2 regions of the Geobacillus stearothermophilus ATCC 12980 genome follow, and region 2 is predicted to be linked to the other one. Evidence: a T-box and tRNA genes for the amino acid it is inferred to sense, from the RefSeq annotation. Region 2 holds a T-box; the other holds one or more tRNA genes.
What was found. A T-box is a leader RNA that pairs with one kind of tRNA and senses whether it is charged. The one in region 2 lies ahead of tyrS (tyrosine--tRNA ligase), so its partner is inferred to be a tRNA-Tyr.

Region 1 (11,008 bases), 790 kb from region 2:
GAACCCGATGTGATGGAAGGGGAAATTATTGACGTGCCCCGTTTGTTGCGCCATGGGGCCCCGTACATAGCAGAACAGCTCGTCGCCCGCGTAAAAGACGAGCTCGTCGACGCCGTCAAGCGCGAGGCAGCCGACACCATCCAACAGGCGATGAGGGAGGTCAAAGGGCAACTCGACCACCTCGGCGAGCAGACGAGCGCTGCGGCGGAAACCGTGCGCCGCTCCCTTCAAGACTACCAAGAAGCGTGGCAGCAAAAAACCGAGCAGCTGCACGAACATTTGGAAACGGTCGTCGCCTTTTGTCACGAAGAAAAAGCAAGGCAAGAACAGGAGCGAAAACAGCTCGAACAGCGCATTATCGAGCGGGAAAAAGCTTTCCGGGAACTGGTGCTTTCCTTTCGGCAAACAGCAGCCAACACCAACGCCGGCCGCTCCCGGACGAACAAATGGTGGAAGTTTTGGTAATTCCCGAATGGAAAGGCCGCAATCGAAAAAGGGGCTCCATGAAAAGGAGCGCCCTTTTTCGTTCCCTATTTTGTTGATCAATCTCCAACATGGACTTGGCGGCAAACAAGCGTTGGTTTGAAAGCGCGGGGCTTTCGCCCGCGGTTTTCCGCCCTCAAACAACGCGCGCCGACCGGCAGGCACATCCGAACGGTCCGCCCTCATCCTTCTTCTCCTTTGCCAATCCCCTTCGCCGGTTCTTTCCAGACGTCCACCACTGCTCCCGCTTCATCCGTATCGATGACAAACGAGCCGGTGGCGTAGCGGTCCGACAAGCGAAGCGACGCAGTCTCCACCATCTCCGTCGCCCCTTTTTCCGTCCGCAGCCCGACCGTCCCCTCGCTCTCGCCGACCAAAACCGCTCCGGCCACGCAGTGCGGGTTTGATTTCACTTCGCGCACGATTCGCACACCCCGCTTGGCGCGCGAGGATGGCTCAAACTCGCCTAGCGCCATTTTTTTCACCGCCCCGCGCTGCGTCGCGACAACGAGAAAACCGCGGTCTTCAGGGCGAAGCGGGCAGGCGGCGGCGACAAAGTCTCCTTCTTTTAGTTGAATCCCTTTCACCCCAGCAGCGCGCACGCCGACCAGGCTGATTTCTTCTTCGGCAAACAAAAGTGCATAGCCATCATGCGTCGCCAGCCAAAGGAGGCCGCGGCCGTCCGTCGCATAGACGGCGGCGACCTCATCATCGTCTTTCACATGGACCGCAACAAGCGGGCGCGTGTAGCGCTGCACTTGGTATTGGGAAAGCTCGGTCCGTTTCACCATCCCTTGCCTCGTGACGAAGACGAGCTGTTCGTCCGTCTCAAACGAGGAAACAGGGACAGCGGCGATGAGCTCATCGTCGCGTTCCAGCGGAATCAAGCTTGAAATATGCTGGCCGACCTCTTTCCAGCGGATGTCCGGCAGCGTATGAACCGGGCAATACAAATAATAGCCGCGGCGGGTGAACAGCAAGAGCACATCGGTCGTATTCATCTCGAGCTGGGCGAGCAGACGGTCGGTCTCCTTCATGCCGATGTCCTGACCGTTCGATGCGCTGTACGAACGGTAGCTCGTTCGTTTCACGTATCCTTCCTTTGTCACGGTCACGATCACATCTTCAGCCGGAATGAGCGCTTCAACGTTCACTTTCAGCTCTTCGATCTCCTCTTCAATCGCCGTCCGCCGCTCGTCAGCATATTGCTTTTTCATGGCCTTCAATTCTTTTTTAATGACCGACAACAGCTTGTTCTCATCGGCCAACACCGCGCTCAGCTCGGCGATCGTTTTGTCGAGCTCTTCCGCTTCCTGCCGAAGCGCGGCGATATCGGTGTTTGTCAGCCGGTAAAGCTGAAGCGTCACGATCGCTTCCGCTTGCGCCTCGGTGAACCCGTAGCCTGCCATCAGCCGATCTTTCGCATCGCGCTTGTCACTCGACGCCCGAATCGTCGCGATCACCTCATCCAAAATCGAGAGCGCTTTGATCAACCCGTCGACAATATGCTTCCGCTCGTTCGCTTTTTTGAGCTCAAAATGCGAACGGTTCGTGACGACGTCCTTCCGGTGGGCGATGTAGGCATCCAACAGCTCCGGCAAGCTCATCAGCTTCGGCCGGCGTTCATGGATCGCCACCATGTTGAAGCTGTATGGCACTTGCAAATCGGTGTTTTTGTATAAATAGTTAAGGATCGCCTCGGCATCGGCGTCTTTTTTCAGCTCGATGACGATCGACAGCCCGTTCCGGTCCGTTTCATCGCGGACGTCAGCAATGCCGTCGAGCTTTTTGTCCAAACGAAGCTCGTCAATTTTTTTCACCAAATTCGCCTTGTTCACTTCATACGGCAACTCCGTGATGACAATCTGCTTTTTCCCGCCTCTCGCCTGCTCGATGGCGGCTTTGGCGCGGATGATGATTTTCCCGCGGCCGGTCTCATACGCCTTGCGGATGCCGTCTTTCCCCTGGATGATGCCGCCGGTCGGAAAATCAGGGCCGGGAAGGACGGTCATCAGCTCCTCAACCGTGCAATCCGGCCGGTCAATCCGCATCAGGACAGCATCGATCACCTCGCCGAGCGCATGCGGCGGAATGTCGGTCGCATAGCCGGCCGAAATCCCGGTCGAGCCATTCACCAACAAGTTCGGAAACATCGCCGGCAAGACGGTCGGCTCCTCCGTCGTATCGTCAAAGTTCGGCACAAACGCGACCGTTTGCTTGTCAATGTCGCGCAATAACTCAGCGGCGATCGCCGACAAGCGCGCTTCCGTGTAGCGCATCGCCGCCGGCGGGTCGCCGTCGAGGCTGCCATTGTTGCCATGCATTTCAATCAGCACGTTGCGCAGCTTCCACTCTTGGCTCATCCGCACCATCGCCTCGTACACTGACGAGTCGCCATGCGGATGAAAATTGCCGATCACGTTCCCAACCGTTTTCGCCGCCTTACGAAACGGTTTATCGGCCGTGTTGCCATCGATGTACATCGCATACAAAATGCGGCGCTGCACGGGCTTCAGCCCGTCGCGCGCATCGGGCAGCGCCCGGTCTTGGATGATGTATTTGCTGTAGCGGCCGAAGCGGTCGCCAAGCACGTCTTCTAACGGCAATTCCAACAATCGCTCTGCCATCATACCTCTCCTTTCCTACAAGACATCGGCGCAATCATGGCGGCGTCTTTTCGCGCCGCCATCAGCCGATCCACCCTGGCTCTTCCTCAAGCCCAAAGGCAACATGCGTTTCAATCCATTTGCGGCGCGGCTCGACTTTATCGCCCATCAGTGTCGTCACCCGCCGCTCGGCGCGAGCCGCATCTTCAATGCGCACGCGGATCAACGTGCGCGTTTCCGGATTCATCGTCGTTTCCCACAATTGATCGGCGTTCATTTCGCCAAGCCCTTTGTAGCGCTGAATCGTATAGCCGCGGCCCATTCGTTTCGTGATTTCCCGCAATTGCTCATCCGTCCATGCGTATTCGATGACTTCCTTTTTGCCGCTTTTTTTGCTGATTTTATAAAGCGGCGGCAAGGCGATGTACACTTTTCCCGCTTCAATGAGCGGACGCATGTAGCGGTAAAAAAACGTCAAAAGCAGCACTTGAATATGGGCGCCGTCCGTGTCGGCGTCGGTCATAATGATCACTTTGTCGTAGTTGACATCATCGAGCGAAAAATCAGCGCCGACGCCGCCGCCGATGGCGTGGATGATCGTATTGATTTCCTCGTTTTTCAAAATATCGCCAAGCTTCGCCTTTTCCGTGTTGATGACTTTCCCGCGTAGCGGAAGGACCGCCTGGAAGCGGCGGTCGCGCCCTTGTTTCGCCGAACCGCCCGCCGAATCGCCTTCGACCAAATACAGCTCGTTTTTTTGCGGATTGCGCCCTTGCGCCGGCGTCAGCTTGCCGCTTAAGAGCGCCTCTTTCCCTTTCCGCTTTTTGCCGCTTCTCGCCTCTTCGCGCGCTTTGCGGGCCGCTTCGCGCGCTTGGTACGCCCGGATCGCTTTTTTGATGAGCATCGTGCTCACGTCCGGATTTTCTTGCAAAAAGTACGTCAATTGCTCGGAAACAACCGCATCGACGGCTGAACGCGCCTCGCTCGTCCCGAGCTTGCCTTTCGTCTGCCCTTCAAACTGAAGCAAATGCTCCGGGATGCGCACCGAGACGATCGCCGACAGCCCTTCGCGAATATCCGTTCCTTCTAAATTTTTATCCTTTTCCTTAAGCAAGCCGACGCGGCGGGCGTATTCGTTAAAGACGCGCGTCATCGCCGTTTTCGCCCCGGCTTCATGCGTCCCGCCGTCTTTTGTGCGCACGTTGTTGACAAATGACAAGACGTTTTCCGAGTAACCATCATGGAACTGAAACGCAAACTCGACCTCAATGCCGTTTTGCTCACCAGAAAAATACACAACCGGGTGGAGCACATCTTTCTCCTCATTCAAATAGGCCACAAACGCTTCAATCCCGTTTTCGTAATGGAACACCTCCCGCATGCCGGTCCGTTCGTCAACGAGCTCAATTTTCAGCCCTTTTAACAAAAACGCCGACTCGCGCAGCCGTTCACTCAAGGTTTCGTAATTGAACACCGTTGTGCTGAAAATCGTCGGATCCGGCTTAAAGTGAATGATCGTCCCGGTTTTGTCCGTCGTCCCGATTTTTTCAAGCGTTGTCACCGGCCTGCCGCCATGCTCAAACCGTTGGCGGTACATGAAGCCATCGCGGTGGATCGTGACGACGAGCCATTCCGACAAAGCGTTGACAACCGAAGCCCCGACCCCGTGCAGGCCGCCGCTCGTTTTATAGCCGCCCTGGCCGAACTTGCCCCCGGCATGGAGCACCGTCAAAATGACCTCCGGCGTCGGCTTGCCAAGTTTATGCATCCCAACCGGCATGCCGCGCCCTTCATCAAGGACGGTGATGCTGTTGTCTTTATGTATTTGCACCAAAATGTAATTTCCATATCCGGCCAACGCTTCATCGACCGAGTTGTCGACGATTTCATAAACAAGATGATGCAACCCGCGGCTGTCGGTGCTGCCGATGTACATCCCCGGCCGCTTCCTCACCGCCTCAAGCCCTTCTAACACTTGAATGGCATCTTCGTTATAGTCATGTATCGCTTGCTTTGCCACAAGCCCACCCCTTTCTGCCAAAACAAGAACATCTGTTTCTGTTTTATTGTATCATAAAATGACCAGCTGTCCATTGTCTTTTGACACCGCTTGACAAAATCGGACAACGGCGCCTGAAAAACGAAAGGACCATCTTAGAGAAGATGGCCGTTTCGTCAATGGCGCGCTTTGCCTGTTACGGGCGTTTCGTGAGCGCGTGTTCTACTTTAATGCAGCGATCCATAATCACCGTATAGCCTTTTTCCTTTAAAAACGCGTATGCTTCTTCATTGACGACGCCAAGCTGCGCCCAAAATACGTCCGCATCGATTTGCACAAACTCGCGGGCGAGCTCCGGTAAATGTTCGGAACGGCGAAACACATCGACGATATCGACATGTCCTTCGATATCCGTCAGTTTGTCGACCGCTGGAATGCCTTCCCATTCCTCGATCATCGGATTAACCGGAATGATTTCGTATCCGGCGTCTTTCATCGCCTTCGCCACCATATACGACTCGCGCTCGGGATTGTTGGACAAGCCGACAACGGCAATCCGCTTCGCCTTGCACAAAATGTCGCCGATTTCTTCCCGGCTTGGGTTGACAATGGGCATCGGGTTCTCTCCTTCCCTCTTTGGTTTTGCAGTACTTGTTTCGCGATCGAGAAAGAAAAATCCTTCTATGAGACAGAAAATGGTTTAGCCCTTTTTAAAACAGCTCCATTTCGGTTTTGGCTACAAGCCGCTTATACGCAGGCCCCATCCCGCATACACGCCCGCTAAAAAAACAGTCGTCATGGCCATGAGGTGGACGACAATCCATCCCCATCGCCCGTAGCGGAATGAGGAAGCCGCAAGCGGAGAGCGCGCGTTTTGGGGACGATTTATTTCCCACTCCCTAAACGCTGTCCTTGACAGCACTGTTATATAGATGCAACGAAGAAGTTTAACATATCCTTGACGGAAAAGCGGTTTGTCCATTTTCGACTGTCGAAGGCAAGCCATAGGCTTGCCCCGTCACGCCAAGGCGTGACGGAAGACCGAACAACCACCTGCTTCACAGACCCATATATGGGTCTGTGAAGCGGCGTTGTTCGGTCGCCTGACAGTCGATAAAAGCTACAAATGGTAAATCTTCAAATTGCATCTATCCTGAAAATACCCGAACTCCAAAATGTGTAAAGTTGTAAAATTCAACATAGGAGGTCTTTTCATCCTTCTGATGGTGACGAAATTTTTTTGTCATGAGAGTCTATATAGTATAATCCAAAGCATGGCATTTATTCCCGCGCCCTCACCGGCTTTCCTCTCCATCAGGCTGCCTAGCATGGCTTAACAAACGTGCTTCGCGCAAATGGATGATGGATGAAAAAAGGTGTCCCGCTGTTTTTGGGACACCTTCCATCGATCGGACTGCATCAACCTTTCAAGAATTTCTGAACAAAGAGATCATTGTGCAACAAACGCTAAAACTTTCCCGAACGAAAAATCGAGTAAAGCAGCCAACCAAAAAGAAAAGCGGACACACCTAATCCGATTTCAACAGCAGGAATTTTCCATAGCAGCATCGACTGCCGTCCGAACGATGAAGCGATCATCATGCCAGCCATGACGATGCTCCACGAAAGAAGAACGATGCTAATGGACAGTCGGTTCGTAATCTGATCGAGCTTCTTTAGCAGCGTTTCCAAATCAGGCGCCGTGATTTCCAATCGAAGCTTGCCATGCCGCATCATTTTCGTCCATTCCTTTACGCTGTCCGGCAAGCGAAGCAGCCATTCACCGTAGTCGAAAATCCGTTTCCACGCCGTTTCCGCCACCCGGTCAGGCCGAAGACGGTCTTTCAACAGCTTCCGCCCAAACGGTTCGGCCACATCCATGATGCGAAACTGCGGATCAAGCATTTCCACCACCCCTTCGACCGTCAACAGCGCTTTCCCTAACAGCGTCAAATCGCTTAGGATGCGAATGCCATGGCGAAATGCCACCGAAAGCAAATCCTCGACGGCTTCCCCAAGACTGATCTCACCGAGCGGGACGCGGTAGTATTTCTCCCGCAACTCGTCAATATCATCGCGCAATTTTCCTTCATCGACTCCGTCAGGAACAATTCCTAAACCGTAAATCGCACCCAACACCCCATCCGTGTTTTGCCGCATTAAGGCGATGATGAGTGAAGAAAGATGAAGTTTGACATGAGGTCGAAGGCGGCCCATCAAGCCAAAGTCAATGAAGGAAAGCGTTCCATCGTCAAGAACAAATACATTGCCAGGATGAGGGTCGCCATGAAAAAATCCATGCTCAAACATTTGTTGAAAGGTTGCTTCAGCCAAACGCTCGGCGATCGTTTTTAAGGAGTGACCGTTCGCTTTCAACCGCTCGATCTCCCCGAGTTTGATCCCTTCGACATATTCCATCGTGAGCACTGTTTTCGTCGTATAATCCCAAAACACCTTCGGGACATACACCGACGAATCGCCGGCAAACTGCCGTGCAAACCGTTCCGCATGGCGCGCCTCGACTGTATAATCCAGCTCCTGCCGTAATGAACGCGCCAGTTCATCGACAATCTCAGACAATTGGTAAGTTGCCGCCCAATCGAGACGGCGTTCCGCCAGCACGGCCAAATCTTGCAAAATTTCCAGATCCGTCTCCACCCGCGCAACGATGTGCGGGCGCTGCACTTTCACCGCCACGGCCTGTCCGGAAGGAAGAACCGCCCGGTGCACTTGTCCAAGCGAAGCGGCAGCGAGCGGCATTTCCTCAAATGAACGAAAGAGTGTTTCCAGCGAACTTCCAAACTCCGCTTCGACAATCCGGCGGACATCGGCAAACGGAAACGGCGGAACTTGGTCTTGCAGCTTTTCGAGCTCACTGATGATCGGAGCGGGAATCAAATCCGGCCGTGTGCTGGCAATTTGCCCGAGCTTCACGAACGTCGGGCCGAGCTCCTCGAGCACAAGGCGGAGCCGCTCCCCAACCGTTTTTCCTTCCTTTTTCCCTTGCTCCGCTCTCCATCGCGGCGGCAACGAAAGAAACGACGAAAAGCCGAGCTCATCGACGATCATCCCGAATCCGTGCCGAAGCAAGGAGGCGGCGATTTCGTGGTACCTTCCGATATGGCGCACCCGTTTTCCGATCATCGAGACATCTCTCCTAAGGCGGTAAAAAGCGAGCGGACAGGCCGCATCGGTTTACTGCCCGCTTTGTTCCTTTTCTTCAAGACGGCGGATTCGCTCCTCGAGCTGCCGCACGTCTTCTTTCGTCGCCAAGTCGAGTTTATCGATCACCTGCTTGATTTGCTCGCGTACAAGCCGCTGTACTTCCGCTTTCCGCGCTTCGGTTTGCTGCTTCCATTGATCGATCACTTCCTTCGATTCATCAAGCGACAACTCTCCTTTTTTGACCAACTCATCGATCAATTTTTCCGCTTGTTCTTTGCTGGCGATCGCAAGCCCAAGCCCGAACGCCAATCCTTTTTTCAAAATGCTCATCCTGTTTTCCTCCTTTCCTTCTTTCCTTTATAGTACCATTATTTGGCGGGGCATGTCGAGCAAGCGGCCAAAGAGGAAAATGCGGAAGGTGTTTTCCGTTCGAACCTAGCGTTGCATATCCCACTTCTCGATAAGGAATCCTATCGATGGGCTATCCATTCGTGCAAGGAGGGAGTTCCCATGGCAGAGGAACAACTGCACTACGGAGAAGACTATCGTTTCATACCTGCGATGTCAGCAGCGAGCGGCCTCGGAGTCAGCGTGCTGCCCGATTTGTAATGCCATACGATCCAAATCGTGAACATTTGTCTTGTCGGCCGCCCGGATGACCGCGCGTTTGTATTAGTCGACGCTGGCATGCCGGGATCAGCCGATGACATTGTTTCAGTCGTGGAAGACCGCTTTGGCAGCGGCAGCCGCCCGCAAGCCATTGTTTTAACCCACGGCCATTTTGACCACGTTGGAGCGATTGTTGAGCTTGTCAAGCATTGGAATGTCCCGGTGTATGCCCATCCGGCTGAACTGCCGTATTTGACTGGAAAGGCGAGCTATCCTGAACCTGACGCTTCCGTCGAGGGCGGCTTCATCGCCAAAATATCACCGTTTTTCCCAAATGAACCGATTCAACTGGGCGATCGCGTTCATCCGCTGCCAGAGGACGGCACTGTTCCGCACTTGCCGGAGTTCCACTGGATCCACACACCGGGGCACACGCCAGGCCACATTTCGTTATTTCGGCCGCGCGACGCCGCTTTAATCGCCGGCGACGCGTTCGTCACCGTCCGCCAAGATTCACTGTATAAAGTGTTGACCCAACAAATCGAAATCAGCGGCCCGCCGCGCTATTATACCATCGATTGGCGCGCCGCCCGCGAGTCGGTGCGCAAGTTAGCCGCACTCTTTCCGTCAGTCGCCATCACCGGACACGGTGCTCCTGTCGCCGGCAAAGAGCTGCGTGAAGGGTTGACAAAACTCGCCCGTAATTTTGACCGTATCGCTACCCCTGATTATGGGAAGTACGTCCATTAGGCAAACGGACTATCGTTCCGTGAACGGCTTCTAGTTTTGTTTGAAGCGGAAGTTTCTCTGCTAAAACCACTTTCAAGTAAAAACCAAGGGAGGGTGTCTGAACGGGGGCACCCTTTCGTTGACATGTGAAAGTCAGAGGATTCTCCATGGAGATGGTAGAGCACATTATGCCTTTAGCGACAACGCAAAAAAGACGACAAGAATCATTCTTGTCGTCCATCATAAGTGATGGGCCTAAGTGGACTTGAACCACCGACCTCACGCTTATCAGGCGTGCGCTCTAACCAGCTGAGCTATAGGCCCGCTTATAAGAAATAAAAATGGAGGGGGACGGATTCGAACCGCCGAACCCAAAGGGAGCGGATTTACAGTCCGCCGCGTTTAGCCACTTCGCTACCCCTCCGTAATCGTGATGCCGACTGCAGGACTCGAACCCGCAACCTACTGATTACGATTCAGTTGCTCTACCAATTGAGCTAAGTCGGCATGATAGAAGTAGACCGTGACTCCTTGGCTTCTGTTGTGTCCCTTCCTCTCCCAGCCAATTCGAAGACGCTGGATGCGTCGGGACAACTCGAAGCCGACTCGACGAAGCAGGTGCTCGTCTCTACCAATTGAGCTAAGTCAATATTTATGGCGGAGGAGGAGGGATTCGAACCCCCGCGGGCTGTGACACCCCTATCGGTTTTCGAAACCGACCCCTTCAGCCAGACTTGGGTACTCCTCCATAACTGTTTGGAGCGATGCGGTCGAGAGGACTTGAACCTCCACGGGGTTGCCCCCACTAGGCCCTCAACCTAGCGCGTCTGCCATTCCGCCACGACCGCATACAATGGAGCGTAGGGGATTTGAACCCCTGACCTCTTCGCTGCCAGCGAAGCGTTCTCCCCCTGAACTAACGCCCCATGATGGTGGAGTATACTGGGATCGAACCAGTGACCCCCACGCTGTCAACGTGGTGCTCTCCCGCTGAGCTAATACTCCACGTTGTTTGCCTAGCAGCGACCTACTCTTGCAGGGGCGCTGGCCCCAACTACCATCGGCGCTGGAGGGCTTAACTTCCGTGTTCGGGATGGGAACGGGTGTTTCCCCTCCGCTATCACCACTAGGCAATGGCGACGATTTCTATTATAAAGCAATCCAAAACTTTGTCAAGTTTTTTTGTATCTTTATATTTCAGTTCCTTCAGAATCGGAACGACAATGTAAAATTTACTATAAAAAAATGAAAGAGTCAACCCTCTTTTTCATTTTTTTCGATCTTCACTGTCCCTTTCTCTAAAGTTCTTGTCATCCCCTTCTTTATACGCGTATAATAAAGAAGAAGGAACGTACAATAAAGCAGGGAATTGGCGGCCACCAATGCCCTGTCCATACACAGCCGCTGCAAGAAGCGT
Region 2 (11,008 bases):
CGCCGTCGCTGAGGTGAAAACCCGCTACCGAAACGACATTGCCATCCGTGTCGGGCTCGAAGTCGATTTTATTCCTGGCTTTGAGGAAGAAACAACCCGCCTGCTCGACGAGGTCGGCCCGCTGCTTGACGACAGCATTTTATCGGTTCACTTTTTGGCCTACGAAGGGCAATATGTATGCCTTGATTACAGCGAAGATATGTTCGCCGACATCGTCCGCTTGTTCGGATCGGTCGAACGCGTCCACCGCGCCTACTACGAAACAGTGCTGCAATCGATCCGCACGGAGCTTGGCCGCTACAAACCGAGACGTATCGGCCATATGACGCTTGTGCGCAAGTTCCAACGCCGTTTCCCATGCTTGGAACCAATGGATGAGTGGATTGTTTCCATTCTCGATGACATCAAGCAGTTCGGCTATGAATTGGACTACAACGGCGCCGGCGCCGCCAAACCACTCTGCCTTGAGCCGTATCCGCCGGGCGGCGTGATCGCCGAGGCGCGGCGGCGGGGCATCCCAATCGTCTACGGATCCGACGCCCATCGCGCCGCCGACTTGCACCAAGGACGGGAGAGGATGGACCGCGAGGCGCTTTCGGTTGACAACCGCCCGCAGCCGTCATAAAATAGGCGAATCAGCCATTTCCCTGCTTGCATCCTGCTGGATGTTGAGGCCAGAGTCCTGCTCCAACCATGATGAAAAAGGAGGCTAGTTCTATGTTTCGTCCCATGGCTTACAACGGAACACGCGAAGAAAATTACGCGCTCGTCATCGAACAGCTGAAATCGCTCATTTCCGGGGAACCCAACTTCATCGCCAACTTGGCGAACGCAGCCGCCTTGCTCAACCAGTTTTTCACCGACATCAATTGGGTCGGTTTTTACCTCGCAGACGGCGAGGAGCTTGTGCTTGGCCCGTTCCAAGGCTTGCCGGCATGCGTGCGCATTCCGTTCGGCAAAGGAGTGTGCGGCACGGCGGCCGCCAAACGGCGGACGGTGGTCGTTCCAGACGTTCACCAATTCCCGGGCCATATCGCCTGCGATGCGGCGTCTCAATCGGAAATCGTCGTGCCACTCATCAAAGACGACCGCGTCATCGGCGTTCTTGACATCGACAGCCCGGTGAAAAACCGCTTCGATGACATCGACCGCCGCTACTTGGAGCAGTTTGCCAGCGTGCTCATTTCCGCCTGACGAAAAAAGCGCACCAAGCGCGAAGAAGGAATCCGCTTGCTCGGATTCCTTTTTTTACACCTTATACAAATGACCGTCATCGTGCACAAAAATGCAGTTTTTTCCTGTCTCTTTTGCCATATAAAGCGCGGCGTCGGCTCGTTTGAACAGCTGTTTTGCATCCTCGCAGCCTTGGCGCTCCCACCATGACACACCGCACGAAACGGTCACCGTCGGAATCGTTTGTTCTCTGACTTTTTCTGTGATGCGGCGGGCAATCGAAATGGCGTCAGACAGCGGCACTTTCGGCAAATACACCGCCAGCTCTTCCCCGCCCCAACGCGCCGCCACATCGCCATCGCGAATGTTGGCGCACACCGTCTCAGCCACTTGGACGAGCACCCTATCGCCCGTTTGATGGCCGTACACATCGTTGATTTGCTTAAAGTTGTCAATGTCAAACAAAATGAGCGCCCCGGATGCATCGGATCCCATGGATGTTTGGATCACCTCGTCCAAGTAACGGCGCGTATGCAGCTTTGTCAAATAATCGGTGACTACCATCTTCTCGAACTCTTCGCGCAGCATCGCGTTCATAAACGCCAGCGTTGAATGTTGAACGAGGGATTCCAAGAGCTTAAACATCTCAAACGTAAATCGGTATGGCTCGCTGGCGAGCGCAATGCACAGTCCCTTCGTTTCCTTGTTTTGCTGCATCGGCGCCGCCATGATGGAACGAAACGAACCGAAAGCGGACACGCATACATCACCGGCAAATAAAATGTCATTTCCGCTTTGGCGCCGCTTTTCCACCCATTCGATATAGGGCTCGGACCGATGGTCGAAAAAAAACAGCGTGCTGCCTGGCAAAAGCTCCCGCTTGCCGTCGGCAAACAAGAAAAAACCGACTTCATCCGCGCCGAACGATTGTTGGATTTGCGATACCATGTACTCAATGGCTTCATGAAGCCGCGGCCGGGCGTTCAATTGGCGCATTGTGTCGTTGATCAGCTGCAAATCGGCGACAAGCCGGCGCGACTGTTCATACAACTTGGCGTTCTCAAGCGCACTTCCAGCCGTGCTCGCCAGCAGCGAAATAAAATGAATCTCTCGTTTTGGAAATGGCGCAGCGTATGGGGCGATCATTTCAATCACCCCATACACCGCCTGCACCCCTTTAATCGGGGCATACAGCACCGAGCGCGGCGGCGCCTCCATCACCTCGCATTGCACTTGTCCAGTCAAAAACGCCCGCAACGCCGCCTTCTGTTTTTCCCTTTCATCCAATACAAGCGTTTTAATCGGCAAATTTCCGCGCAGATGGTTGTCATGCGACAACAGAAGGTGGTAGGTGAATGATGGATAGACGTTTTGCAGCGTGCGGATAATTTCTTCAAGCACAACATCGATATGCATCGAGGAATGAATTTTTGCGGCAAAGTGATGCAGCTGTCCATACCGTTTCTCTTCGCCCTCTCCTTGCAGCACCGCGCTAAGTTTCCGAAACAATCGCGCCAAATCCGTCCGGATCTCCCACAACAACCGCTCGTCAAAACCGCCATCTTTTCGATACACGAGCTCGACCATCGCCGGTGTCTCATCGGAAAGCATGAAAAAGAGCCGGGCCGCCATATGCGGCCCACCGGCATCGACAACAGCGACTTTCCGCTCTCCATCAGCCGCGATCGGCCTAGCGTCCGGCGTCCCAACCGCGGCCGCTTCCGGATAAAAGGCAGCCCGCACCGGGTCGTACAAATAAAAAACGGCTTGCTCGAGCGCCAGCTCTTCTTTTAGCAGCGCGAGCAACTCGCCCGCCGCCGCCGAAAACGGCCTATCGTCCTGAAACGCTAAAAACCAGTGGAAAAATTTTTGTTTAAATGATTCATACCGCTTCATTTCTTCCTTGTTCATCGCCTTTTCCACCCAAACCGGCATCATCATTCCAAATAAGAGAATGGGATGACAATTTTTCTAAAAATTGCATTTTTTATTATATCATACAAATAGAGAAGAAGGGAAACAAAATGTTGACTTTATCCTCTAAAAATCATATAATAGCCTTTGTGTAAAATATAGCAGCCTTTGTGCCCACTTTTATGGTTCATTTTGTTCCTCGACCCGCCGAGGTGCATCGTGTAACTCTTAGCTGCGAGAGCGAGGATGCATGAAAACAAAATGGCCATAATTGTTGGCGCACATCTGCTTTTATTTTACGGGAATAAAAGCGTAAGGAGGAGCAACGAATGGCTCGTTATACTGGCCCAATGTGGAAAATTTCCCGCCGCCTTGGCATCTCGTTGAGCGGCACGGGGAAAGAATTGCAAAAACGTCCGTATCCGCCTGGCCAACACGGTCCGGGGCAACGGCGGAAATTGTCGGAATATGGCTTGCAGCTGCAAGAAAAACAAAAGCTGCGCCATATGTACGGCGTGAACGAACGCCAATTCCGCAAAACGTTTGAAGAAGCAGGCAAAATGCCGGGCAAACACGGCGAAAACTTCATGATTTTGTTAGAATCGCGCCTAGACAACCTCGTCTATCGCTTAGGGTTGGCCCGCACGCGCCGTCAAGCCCGCCAGCTCGTGACGCACGGCCACATTTTGGTCGACGGCAGCCGCGTCAACATCCCGTCGTACCGCGTCAAACCGGGACAAACGATCGCCGTTCGCGAAAAATCGCGCAACTTGCAAGTGATTAAAGAAGCGCTCGAAGCGAACAACTACATTCCAGATTACTTGTCGTTTGATCCGGAAAAAATGGAAGGGACGTACACCCGCTTGCCGGAGCGTTCCGAACTGCCGGCGGAAATCAACGAAGCGCTCATCGTCGAGTTCTACTCGCGTTAAGGCGCAAAAAAGATCCGAAATGCATCAGCATTTCGGATCTTTTTTCTTAGGCGTAGCGAATCAAATAATACTTTTTCTTCCCGCGGCGGATGACCGTAAACCGCCCCTCAAGGCGGTGTTCAGCCGTTAATATGGCTCCGACGTCTTGAAGGCGCTCGCCGTTGACGTAAATGGCGCCGTTTTGGATGTCTTCGCGCGCTTGTCGCTTCGATGGCGAAATGCCGGCAGAAACGAGCAGCTCGACAAGCGGAACGTCGCCTCCTTCATGAACGAATGACGGTACATCTTTGAACCCTTGCTCAATTTCCGCCGCTGTCAAATTGGCAATGTCGCCGCTAAAGAGCGCTTCAGAAATGCGAATCGCTTGCCTGAGCGCCTCTTCGCCGTGCACGAGCTTTGTCACTTCCTCAGCAAGCGTCTTTTGGGCCGCCCGCTTCTCTGGGGCCTCACGAAGCTCTTGTTCAAGCGCTTCGATTTCCTCTTTCGACAGGAACGTAAAATACTTCAAGTAACGGATCACATCGCGGTCATCGGTGTTGATCCAAAACTGGTAAAACTCGTACGGCGACGTTTTCTCTTTGTCGAGCCAAATCGTGCCGCTTTCCGTTTTCCCGAATTTCGTGCCGTCCGCTTTCGTCACAAGCGGGATCGTCAAGCCAAACGCCCGCGCCTCGCCTTTCGTTTTGCGAATAAGCTCAAGCCCTGCCGTGATGTTGCCCCATTGGTCGCTCCCGCCGATTTGCAGGCGGCATCCTTCCGTCTCGTACAGGCGGAGAAAATCGTATGCCTGCAGCATCATATAGCTGAACTCGGTAAATGAAATGCCCGTCTCGATGCGCGATTGAACCGACTCTTTCGCCATCATGTAGTTGACGCTGAAATGCTTGCCGACGTCGCGCAAAAACGTAATGACATCCAGCGGCCCGATCCAGTCGTAGTTGTTTTTGATTTTCGCCGGATTGCCGTCCGCTTCAAAATCTAAAAAGCGGCCGAGCTGTTCTTTAATACGCGCGCTCCATGCCTCGACGGTTTCTTTGGCATTGAGCGTGCGCTCGCTTTTTTTCCCGCTCGGGTCGCCGATCAACCCCGTCGCTCCGCCGACTAGAGCGATCGGCCGGTGCCCCGCCTGCTGGAAGCGGCGCATCGTCAAAATGGTGGCCAAGTGGCCGATATGCAAACTGTCCGCCGTCGGGTCAAACCCGCAGTAGAGCGTCACCCGCTCCTCATTTAACAGTTTGCGCAACCCGTCTTCATCCGTCGTTTGGTTGACGAGCCCGCGCCATTGCAATTCCGCAAGCAAATCCATGTCCTTCACCTCTTTATAAATGTCATGCAAAAGAAAACACCCGCCCGTGATGAAGGGGCGAGTGTTCGTCGCGGTACCACCCTACTTAGAAAGCATGGTGCTTTCTCACTCATTTGGATAACGGCGCCGGCCGGCGGATGGCTACTAGGTGCCAAAAACGTTCGCCATCGCTGCTCAGGGAGGTAATTCACGCCTGCCTGTGGACTGGCTCGCACCGTCCGCCAGCTCTCTGCACCAGGGAGGCAGCCGCTACTTGTTCCCATCATCGCTTTCTCATATGAAATATATACATTACTATTACCATAGCGATGCGCTCGCTGTCAACCCTAACGCTTTTCGCACAAACGGCGAAAAATCAGCAAAATTCCACAATGTTATACGACGATCGACAAAAAGATTTATGAACAAATGCAGCGCATCGCCGCCCGCTACCCGTATTACGGAAGCGACAATGTGTATTACACCAAAGACAAGAAAACAGGAAAAATGACCTCCATCGCCAACCGGTCGAAGTCAGGGCGATGCTCATCGAAAACAAAACGGGAAAAATCATCAGCTTCGTCGGCGGCCTCGATTATGGGCGCGAGCAGTTGAACCACGCCACCCAGGCGCACCGGTCCAACGGGTCAACGATGAAACCGCTCTTAGTATACACGCCGGCGATGGAGATGGGCGTCATCCAGCCGGCGACGATCATTCCCGACTTGTCGCTTTCGATCGGTTCGTATACACCGAAAAACGCGGACGGAAAAACGCACGGGCTCGTCACGGTGCGCTATGTCTTGCAGCAATCGTTCAACATCCCGGCTGTTCGGACGTATATGAGAATTCGATCCCGCCATCCGATCGACTATTTGCATAAAATCGCGCCAGCCGTCGCCATTTTTATTTATATCGGAAGCGGCGGCGCAAAACTACGGCCTTGGCACCGAGGATACACCGATTTTCCCCAACATGCACGAATCGAGCGCTCTTTTGGTCGGCAGCACCCTCACCGCCGTCGACGCGGTTCTTTCCGGAGCGGCCGGGCATGCGCTCAACCTTGGAGGCGGTCTGCACCACGGCTTCCGCGGCAAAGCGTCCGGCTTTTGCGTCTACAACGACAGCGCGGTCGCCATTCAATACATCCGGGAGAAATACGGACTGCGCGTGTTGTACGTCGACACGGACGCCCACCATGGAGACGGAGTGCAATGGGCGTTTTACGACGATCCGAACGTTTGCACGTTTTCCATTCATGAAACGGGGCGCTATTTGTTCCCAGGGACCGGAAATGTCAACGAGCGCGGCTTAGGCGCAGGCTACGGCTATTCGTTCAACATTCCCGTTGATGCGTTCACGGAAGACGAATCATGGATCGCCGCCTATACGACCGCGCTTCGGGAAATCACCGACTTTTTCCGCCCGGATGTCATCGTGACGCAAAACGGCGTCGACGCCCACTATTACGATCCGCTCACCCATTTGTCGGTGACGATGAAAACGTACCGCGCCATTCCGAAGCTCGCGCACGAAATCGCACATGAATATTGCGGCGGACGCTGGATCGCCGTCGTCGTCGGCGGCTATGACATCTGGCGCGTCGTGCCGCGGGCATGGGCGCTCCTTTGGCTCGAGATGACAGGACAAGCCGATGTGTCCGGCCCGCCGCCAGATGAGTGGCGCGAACGTTAGCAACCGCTTTCACCCTTCGCGCTTCCGCTTGAGTGGGACGACCCGGATGACTTGTATCCCCCGATTCCGCGCAAAGCAGAGATCAGCGAAAAAAATGCCCAGACGGTGGAAAAAGCGTTGTATTTCATCCGCAGCCAGCGGCCGGCACGGTGACCGGCCGGCCGAACCGCCCTCCAAATTCAGAAACAATAGGCGAAGGGGGCTGCTTTTTATGGGCGCCATCGAGCCGGTTCGCGCCTGTTGGCGGCGCATGGGAAACGCAAACGAGAGCGCCTCGGCAGGCGCGTTCAGAGGAAACGCGAAAAAGGCTGATCCGAAAACGCTCCGCGTTTTCGGATCAGCCTCGCTCCTTATTTCGTCGATTCCCGCACTTCAAGCCGGTGCGGCAAGACGACGATATGGTTGTCAACTTTCTCCTTGTTCATGTACTTCGTCAGCAACCGCATCGCTACCGCTCCGATGTCGTACATCGGCTGCACGACGGTCGTCAGCCGCGGCCGCACCATCGTCGCAAGCCTTGTGTTGTCAAAACCGACAACTTCCACCTCTTCCGGCACGCGCACGTGATAGTCTTGGGCGCTGTGGATGATGCCGAGCGCCATTTCGTCCGTGCCGGCAAACACCGCCGTCGGTCGTTCGGCAAGCTCCGCGATTTTCTCATACGCTTCCAAGCCGGAGTCGTATGAATTGTCGCCCTCAACGACCAGCTCTTCGTCATATGGCACCCCGCGCTCTTCCAACGCGCGCCGGTAGCCAGCCAACTTCCGCTGGTTGATCGGATCGTCGGTCGGACCGGTCACATACGCCACACGGCGGTTTCCTTTTTCCAGCAAATACGTCACCGCTTCAAACGCCGCCTGCTCATAATCGATGTTAACCGATGGAATCTCCTCCGGCCCGACCGTCGCCGCCAGCACGATCGGCACCGATGATTTTTGAAATTCGGCGACGTGCTCTTCGGTGATGGTCCCGCCCATAAACAACAGGCCGTCCACTTGCTTGGCGAGCAACGTGTTGAGCAAATGCAGCTCTTTTTCTTTGTTTTGGTCGGAGTTGCTTAAAATAATGTTGTATTTGTACATCGTTGCAATGTCTTCGATGCCGCGCGCCAGTTCGGCGAAGAAAATGTTCGAAATATCCGGGATGATCACCCCGACCGTCGTCGTTTTTTTGCTCGCCAACCCCCGCGCCACTGCATTCGGGCGGTAGCCGAGCCGCTCGATCGCTTCCAACACTTTTTTTCGTGTCGACGGCTTGACGTTCGGGTTGCCGTTCACGACACGCGAAACAGTCGCCATCGAGACGTTCGCCTCCCGCGCCACATCATAAATCGTTACGGTCATTCCTTTCACTCCTTTTCACTCAACCGGTCAAATTCCGAATGTATGTACAACTATCATACGATACATTATCGCCAACTCGCAACGAAATCGCAACCATTTTTGCCGGTTTGTTCACAAACCGTTCACCGATAGTTTTCCCGAAACCACGCCATTGCATGAAAAGGAAGCCCGCCGTTTCCCCGTGTTTTTGTGCTGGGCGCCAACGGCCATCAGCGCAAACAGGAATCCGCCAGACAGCGCGATTCGGTTGCCCTATCATGCCGCCAACCCAACCGGCCTCCATTTCCCGCCTCGACCACAGCCTGCTTCGCACTGCCCCAAAAACAAAAGACGCCCCAACACAATGGGACGTCTTCTTTCGCCGACACACCGCCCTTTGCCCTTTACGCTTGGACGAACTGGCGCTGGAAGGCGCGCACTTCTTCCATAAACTCGTTGAATTGGGCGATGTCCATTTGCTGGGCGGAATCGGACAAGGCGACGGCCGGGTCCGGATGCACTTCGGCCATGACGCCGTCGGCGCCGATCGCCAAGGCCGCTTTGGCGCACGGGATGAGCAGATCGCGCCGCCCCGTTGAGTGGGTGACATCGACGAACACCGGCAAGTGCGTTTCTTTCTTCAAAATCGGCACAGCCGAAATGTCGAGCGTGTTGCGCGTCGCCCGCTCGTACGTACGTATGCCGCGCTCGCACAAAATGATCTGCCCGTTTCCTTGCGACATGATGTACTCAGCGGCGTTGATGAATTCTTCGATCGTCGCCGCCAAGCCGCGCTTCAGCAAAATCGGCTTATTCACTTGGCCGGCTGCCTTAAGCAGCTCAAAGTTTTGCATGTTGCGGGCGCCGATTTGGATGACGTCAATATAGTCCAAGGCGATTTCAATGTCCGCCGGCGTGACGATTTCACTGATGACCGCCAAATCAAACTCATCGGCGATCCGTTTCAAAATTTTCAGTCCTTCCACGCCGAGCCCTTGGAAATCGTACGGCGACGTGCGCGGTTTGTACGCACCGCCGCGCAGCATCTTGATGCCTTGTTTTTTCACCGCTTCGGCGACCGCAGCCACTTGCTCGTAGCTTTCCACCGCACACGGGCCCATGACAAAATATTGTTTGCCGTCGCCGATCCGCTCTCCTTTCACCTCGACGATCGTGTTTTCTGGATGCTTTTTCCGCGAGACAAGCAGCGCTTTCCGATGGTCATCTTCTTGCAATTCGAGCGCCGCTTTGAAAATTTCCTTGAAAATGTGCTGCAGCGTCGACGTTTCGAACGGACCGTCGTTATGCTCGGAAATGAGGTCGAGCATTTTCCGCTCGCGCACCGGGTCGTAGCGGTGCGTTCCTTGCGCTTCTTTGATCTTGCCGATTTCTTGAACGAGCCGCCCCCGTTCGTTGATCAGCTTCAACAATTGCAGGTTAATCTCATCGACCCTTGCCCGCAGCTCCTCCAACCGTTCGTTGCTCATGCTTCTCTCATCCTTTCGCCCATTTTCATGCATCGTTTCCGCCCCATAGCGGCCGCCGGCCGGCTGCGTTCGGGGCGCTTCCCCGTTTTGAAGATCGAAGTTTTGTAATTAGTCTTTATTATAATCGATGACTTATCGGTTGTCACGAAAAAAATGCTTTTTTGATTAAACGCTTTTAAGTGGTAAAGTTTAAAAGGAGAACAAACCGCCTGTCGCGCGGACAGGCGGCTAGGCGGTGGCTATGTTCGTTCTCAGCGCATCGTACGTAATAGCCCAATGGGACGCGTGCCAGACGACTTTGCCGTTTTCAAACAAAAGCGCCTGCGGCGATTCGTGCTTAACGCCGGTCGTCTCGGCGATGTAGTTCGAGAGCAGCCGCGCTTCTTGAACGTACAGGCAATATACCGCGAGCTCCGGGTGATCGGCGGCGAACTTTTCACATTCGCCGAACGCCGCTCGGCTGATCGGGCATGTTAGGCTATGTTTGACGAACAAAAAGCGGTTCGTTTCCTTCTTGACGCGTTCAAACTGTTCGACGGTTTCCAGTTTCTCCATTCCCACGTTCTGCTCACTCCATTCCGCTTCGGTGTCCCATCGTTTGCTCGGCGTCATCGAGCGCCGCTTCCGCTTCCTCAAACAGCTTTTGCAGCGTCTCGCGGTCGGCCGGCTCAGCGGATGGCGGAATCGGGATCGTCGCTTTTTCAGCACCGGTCTTTGCCTCTTCGCCTTCGGACGGGGCCTCAGCTGTTTTCAGCGGGATGAACTCGGCGATTTCCTTCGTTTTCTCTTTCGCTGTTTCCAACCATTCCGCCGCCGTCGTTTTCACCGGCTCCCACGTTTCGCTGCTGCTCCATTCCGCGAGCCATTGCCGTCCTTTCTCACTTGTTAAAAACATGGCCGCCGCCGCGCCGGCGATGCCGCCGACAAGCGTCCCAAGCAAAAATCCGCCGTTATTTTTCGCCATTTTGCATTCCCTCCTGTTCACGCAATCGTTCCCTTTCCCTCCATTTTTCCCTTAGATCGAGCAAAACATTTGCCCATCGCAACGTTTTGCGCCATTTTTTCCGCCCGCCGCCCGCTCGAGCCGACAGCGCCGCGGCTGTCTGCTGAAGGGCGCGGTTGAACGAGCGGACGGCGTCGCCGACTTCACTGACGGCTTCGACGGCGCTATTCAGCTTTTCCACCTTCTTTTGCACATCG

Region 1: it has a tRNA-Tyr gene. The T-box ahead of tyrS (tyrosine--tRNA ligase) is inferred to sense a tRNA for this amino acid. The anticodon was not compared.

Annotation. Positions count from the first base shown of each region.
Region 1 covers NZ_CP128494.1:1,414,729-1,425,736, forward strand. Annotated here, with positions in the region: gene QSJ10_RS07605 (MerR family transcriptional regulator) at 1-465, shown strand, start outside; gene parC (DNA topoisomerase IV subunit A) at 666-3,110, opposite strand; gene parE (DNA topoisomerase IV subunit B) at 3,172-5,109, opposite strand; gene QSJ10_RS07620 (CoA-binding protein) at 5,285-5,704, opposite strand; gene QSJ10_RS07625 (ABC1 kinase family protein) at 6,556-8,232, opposite strand; gene QSJ10_RS07630 (phasin family protein) at 8,284-8,583, opposite strand; partial or broken gene QSJ10_RS07635 (MBL fold metallo-hydrolase) at 8,764-9,612, shown strand; tRNA gene QSJ10_RS07640 (tRNA-Ile) at 9,842-9,915, opposite strand; tRNA gene QSJ10_RS07645 (tRNA-Tyr) at 9,934-10,015, opposite strand; tRNA gene QSJ10_RS07650 (tRNA-Thr) at 10,026-10,098, opposite strand; tRNA gene QSJ10_RS07655 (tRNA-Ser) at 10,247-10,339, opposite strand; tRNA gene QSJ10_RS07660 (tRNA-Leu) at 10,357-10,439, opposite strand; tRNA gene QSJ10_RS07665 (tRNA-Ala) at 10,446-10,517, opposite strand; tRNA gene QSJ10_RS07670 (tRNA-Val) at 10,522-10,596, opposite strand; rRNA gene rrf (5S ribosomal RNA) at 10,606-10,722, opposite strand.
Region 2 covers NZ_CP128494.1:2,202,729-2,213,736, forward strand. Annotated here, with positions in the region: gene hisJ (histidinol-phosphatase HisJ) at 1-625, shown strand, start outside; gene QSJ10_RS11910 (GAF domain-containing protein) at 718-1,194, shown strand; gene QSJ10_RS11915 (diguanylate cyclase) at 1,249-3,084, opposite strand; gene rpsD (30S ribosomal protein S4) at 3,417-4,019, shown strand; gene tyrS (tyrosine--tRNA ligase) at 4,066-5,325, opposite strand; T-box leader at 5,376-5,600, opposite strand; partial or broken gene QSJ10_RS11930 (penicillin-binding transpeptidase domain-containing protein) at 5,701-6,191, shown strand; partial or broken gene QSJ10_RS11935 (acetoin utilization protein AcuC) at 6,217-7,152, shown strand; gene ccpA (catabolite control protein A) at 7,350-8,342, opposite strand; gene QSJ10_RS11945 (bifunctional 3-deoxy-7-phosphoheptulonate synthase/chorismate mutase) at 8,726-9,808, opposite strand; gene ytxJ (bacillithiol system redox-active protein YtxJ) at 10,037-10,369, opposite strand; gene QSJ10_RS11955 (hypothetical protein) at 10,377-10,772, opposite strand; gene QSJ10_RS11960 (DUF948 domain-containing protein) at 10,759-11,008, opposite strand, start outside.